2 regions of the Streptomyces sp. NPDC002328 genome follow, and region 1 is predicted to be linked to the other one. Evidence: predicted binding sites of a transcription regulator. Region 1 holds the regulator's gene; the other holds the start of a gene.
The links. Region 1 encodes HrcA, which represses chaperone genes, less so after heat shock. Its sites were predicted from a motif close to TTNGCACTCNGNNNNNCNGAGTGCNAA; they were not measured.
Positions count from the first base shown of each region.

Region 1 (2,196 bases):
GACCGGGCACGTACAGCGCGTCCTCGCCGCCGAGGCCGAGGAGGCGGTCGAGGGCGGCCGGCCAGTGCGAGGAGACGGCGTCCGGGCCGGCCTGGGGTTCGCCGGACTCCTCGACCAGATCGCCGCAGAAGACCACCGCCGGCGAACCGGGGACCAGCACCGCCAGGTCGTGCGCGGTGTGGCCGGGCCCCACGTTCGCCAGCAGGACCTGCCGGCCGCCGCCCATGTCGAGCGTCCACTCCCCGCAGACCAGCCGGCGGGGCCGCACCAGGGTGTCCACGGCCTCCGTCGCCGCCGCCTCGTCGAGCCCGTTGCGCACCGCGTCCGCGTGCAGCTCCGCCCGCTCCCCCGCGAGCACCGACTCCGCGCCCACCGCCGCGAACACCTCCGCGCCCGCGAACGCCGCCGCCCCGAAGACATGGTCGAAATGGGGATGCGTGAGCGCGAGATGAGTCACACGGCGACCGGCGAGCCGCTGCGCCTCGGCGCGCAGCCGCGTCCCCTCCTCAAGGCTCGATCCCGCGTCCACGAGCAGTGCCGCCCCGGTCCCCACGACCAGCCCCGCCGTGCAGTCCCAGCCCGGCAGCCGGCGCCGTCCGACCCCCGTCGCGACCTGCTCCCATCCCAGCTCTTCCCAAGTCACCGTCATACGGCGACGCTAGCGGTGACGACCCCGCCGGACAGCACGCGACCGGACCGACCTTGCCCCCCGCGTACCCCACGGCCGTACACTGGGCCGGGGAACGCTGGCACTCGTATGTGAAGAGTGCCAGGCGAGGCGCTCAGGGGACGAACGACTGGAGGTGTGCGCGGATGCTGAGTGAACGACGGCTCCAGGTACTGCGCGCCATCGTCCAGGACTACGTCGGCACCGAGGAGCCGGTGGGCTCCAAGGCGCTCACCGAACGGCACAACCTCGGCGTCTCCCCGGCGACGGTCCGCAACGACATGGCCGCCCTGGAGGACGAGGGGTACATCGCCCAGCCGCACACCAGCGCCGGGCGCATCCCCACCGACAAGGGCTACCGGCTGTTCGTCGACAAGCTGGCCGGCGTCAAGCCGATGACCGCGCCCGAGCGGCGCGCCATCCAGAACTTCCTCGACGGCGCCGTCGACCTCGACGACGTCGTGGCGCGGACGGTACGGCTGCTCGCGCAGCTCACGCGGCAGGTCGCCGTCGTGCAGTACCCGTCGCTGACGAGGTCCACCGTGCGGCACGTGGAACTGCTGTCGCTCGCGCCCGCCCGTCTGATGCTCGTGCTGATCACGGACACCGGACGGGTCGAGCAGCGGCTGGTGGACTGCCCCGCGCCGTTCGGCGAGGCCTCGCTGGCGGATCTGCGCGCCCGGCTGAACAGCCGGGTCGCGGGCCGCCGGTTCACGGACGTGCCGCGTCTGGTGGAGGATCTGCCGGACGCCTTCGAGGCGGAGGACCGCGGCACGGTCTCGACGGTGCTCTCCACCCTGTTGGAGACCCTCGTCGAGGAGAACGAGGAGCGGCTGATGATCGGCGGCACCGCCAATCTCACCCGCTTCGGACATGACTTCCCTCTCACCATCCGGCCCGTCCTGGAGGCCCTCGAGGAGCAGGTCGTGCTCCTCAAGCTCCTGGGCGAGGCGGGGGATTCGGGCATGATCGTGCGGATCGGTCACGAGAACGCCTATGAGGGGCTCAACTCCACTTCCGTGGTGTCGGTCGGCTACGGTTCGGGCGGCGAGGCAGTCGCCAAGCTCGGCGTGGTCGGACCGACCCGCATGGATTACCCGGGAACGATGGGAGCGGTACGCGCAGTGGCACGGTACGTCGGACAGATCCTGGCGGAGTCGTAAGTGGCCACGGACTACTACGCCGTTCTCGGCGTGCGCCGCGACGCGTCGCAGGAAGAGATCAAGAAGGCCTTCCGGCGGCTCGCCCGCGAGCTGCACCCGGACGTCAATCCGGATCCGAAGACCCAGGAGCGGTTCAAGGAGATCAACGCCGCTTACGAGGTGCTGTCGGACCCGCAGAAGAAGCAGGTCTACGACCTCGGCGGCGACCCGCTCTCGCAGGCCGGCGGCGGTGGCGCGGGCGGCTTCGGGGCCGGTGGCTTCGGCAACTTCTCCGACATCATGGACGCCTTCTTCGGCACGGCGTCCCAGCGGGGGCCGAGGTCGCGCACGCGGCGCGGCCAGGACGCGATGATCCGGCTGGAGGTG
Region 1 covers NZ_JBIARQ010000001.1:893,412-895,607, reverse strand. Annotated here, with positions in the region: gene ACFYX4_RS03990 (MBL fold metallo-hydrolase) at 1-649, opposite strand, end outside; gene hrcA (heat-inducible transcriptional repressor HrcA) at 814-1,830, shown strand; gene dnaJ (molecular chaperone DnaJ) at 1,831-2,196, shown strand, end outside.

Region 2 (2,196 bases), on a different contig from region 1:
TCGATGCCCTTCTTGAGGAGGGCGGGGGACGCGCCGGCGGCGACGTTCTTCAGGCCCTCGCGCACCAGCGCCTGGGCGAGCACGGTGGCGGTGGTGGTGCCGTCGCCCGCGATGTCGTTGGTCTTGGTCGCCACCTCCTTCACCAGCTGCGCGCCGAGGTTCTCGTACGGGTCGTCGATCTCCACCTCGCGGGCGATCGTGACACCGTCGTTGGTGATGGTGGGGGCGCCGAACTTCTTGTCGATGACGACGTTGCGGCCCTTGGGGCCGATCGTCACCTTGACCGTGTCGGCCAGCTTGTTGACGCCGCGCTCGAGGGCGCGACGGGCGTCCTCGTCGAACTTCAGGATCTTCGCCATGACAGCGGGAGCCCTCTCGGAGATCTGTGGGTGTAAACGGCACTGCGCCCCTGGGCGCCCGGCTTCTTATGCGGTCGCGGGGGCCAGGGGCGCAGCGTCAGGCATCAAATGTGCTTCCGGAAATGTCCGGGGTGACTTACTTCTCGATGATCGCGAGGACGTCGCGAGCCGAGAGGACGAGGTACTCCTCGCCGTTGTACTTCACCTCGGTGCCGCCGTACTTGCTGTACAGGACGACGTCGCCGACCTTGACGTCGAGCGGCAGGCGCTCGCCGTTCTCGAAGCGACCCGGGCCCACGGCGAGGACGGCCCCCTCCTGGGGCTTCTCCTTCGCGGTGTCCGGGATGACCAGGCCAGAGGCGGTGGTCTGCTCGGCGTCGAGCGGCTGGACCACAATGCGGTCCTCGAGCGGCTTGATGGCAACCTTGGAGCTGGTGGTCGTCACGATCCGACCTCCCCCTTCGGAGATCTCACGGGGTTAACTGTCTGAGGTGGCGACCAGGTCGATCCGTCGTCGCGGGTGCCGGACCTGCCCGTCGCGTTGTTGGCACTCTCCAGTGGGGAGTGCCAGAGCCGAGACTATGACCGGGGTTAGCACTCGGTCAAGCGGAGTGCCAATGCCTGCGGCGCGTCGGCCGAAATTTTCAGCTTGCGTGGGCTTTTCGGTGGGCGGTGTCCGTGTGGGCGTTCTCTGGGGGCTGCCGCCCCCAGGCCCCCGCTTCGGCCCTGGACGGGCCTCGTCCTCAAACGCCGGACGGGCTGGTTTCACCGGCCGGCGTTCGAAAGTCCCCGGATCACAAGTAGTCCTCCAGGCGGCCCACCGTCAGGTTCTGCTGCTGGAGTTGGCGCAGGAGGCGGGTCGTGCGGGTGCGGAGGGTGGGGCCGAGGGCCTCGTCGGGGTCTACGGCGATGATGTCGCCGGGGCGGAGGCGGGGGGAGCCGTGGGTGTAGGCGAGGTCGGTGGGGCCCATCGAGGCGCGCCACAGGACGATCGCGGAGATGCCGCAGTCGGCGGCGGCACGGCGGGTGGTGGTGTCGTACGTGCCGTAGGGCGGGCGGAAGAGGCGGGGGCGCAGGCCGAAGCGGGCGCTGAGCTTGTTCTGCTGGCCGCAGATCTCGGCGCGCTGGCCGGCGTAGGGCAGACCGCGCAGGGCCGCGTGGTCGAGGGTGTGGTTCTGGAGGCTCGCGCCGACCGCGCGCAGCCGGGCGAAGTGGGCGTAGGCCGGGCCGGCGACGCTGTCGGTGAGGAACATGCTGACGGGGAGGCGCAGTTCGCGGACCATGTCGATGAAGCGGGGGTCGCGTTCGGCGCCGTCGTCGTAGGTGAGGAAGACGACCCTGTCACGGGTGGGGACGCTGTCGACGACCGGGGGGAGGGACGGGGGCCGGGCGGCGGCCGTGGGTCTCGCGGCGGGGGTGGGGGCGGGGGCCAGCGGGGAGGGCAGGCCCCAGCGGCGGTACAGCGGTTCGTCCGACGCCCGCGGACCGGCGTGGGGCGGCGTCGGGTGCGCTCGTGCGGGCCCCGCGGCCGGCCGCGGACCGGCGTGGGGCGGCGTCGGGTGCGCTCGTGCGGGCCCCGCGGCCGGCCGCGAGCCGGCGTGGGGCGGCGTCGGGTGCGCCCGGACGGGGCCCGCGTCCCCCGGGCGGGCGGCCGTGCCGCCGTCGCGGGCGCAGCCGGCCGCCGCTGCCAGCACGACCGCCGCCGACGCGAACGCGCACAGGAGCGCCCGCCCCCGCCCCCTTCTCACAGGTAGTCCTCCAGGCGGGCCACCGCATACCCCTCTTCCGTCACCTTGTTCAGGAACTTGCGGATCATGTCGGGCATTGTGCCCTTCCA
Region 2 covers NZ_JBIARQ010000002.1:407,346-409,541, forward strand. Annotated here, with positions in the region: gene groL (chaperonin GroEL) at 1-359, opposite strand, end outside; gene groES (co-chaperone GroES) at 496-804, opposite strand; gene ACFYX4_RS08140 (polysaccharide deacetylase family protein) at 1,154-2,107, opposite strand; gene ACFYX4_RS08145 (polysaccharide deacetylase family protein) at 2,104-2,196, opposite strand, start outside.
Region 2: groES (co-chaperone GroES) is a predicted target of HrcA. The motif match lies at 951-977, and genes of this name have one in related genera.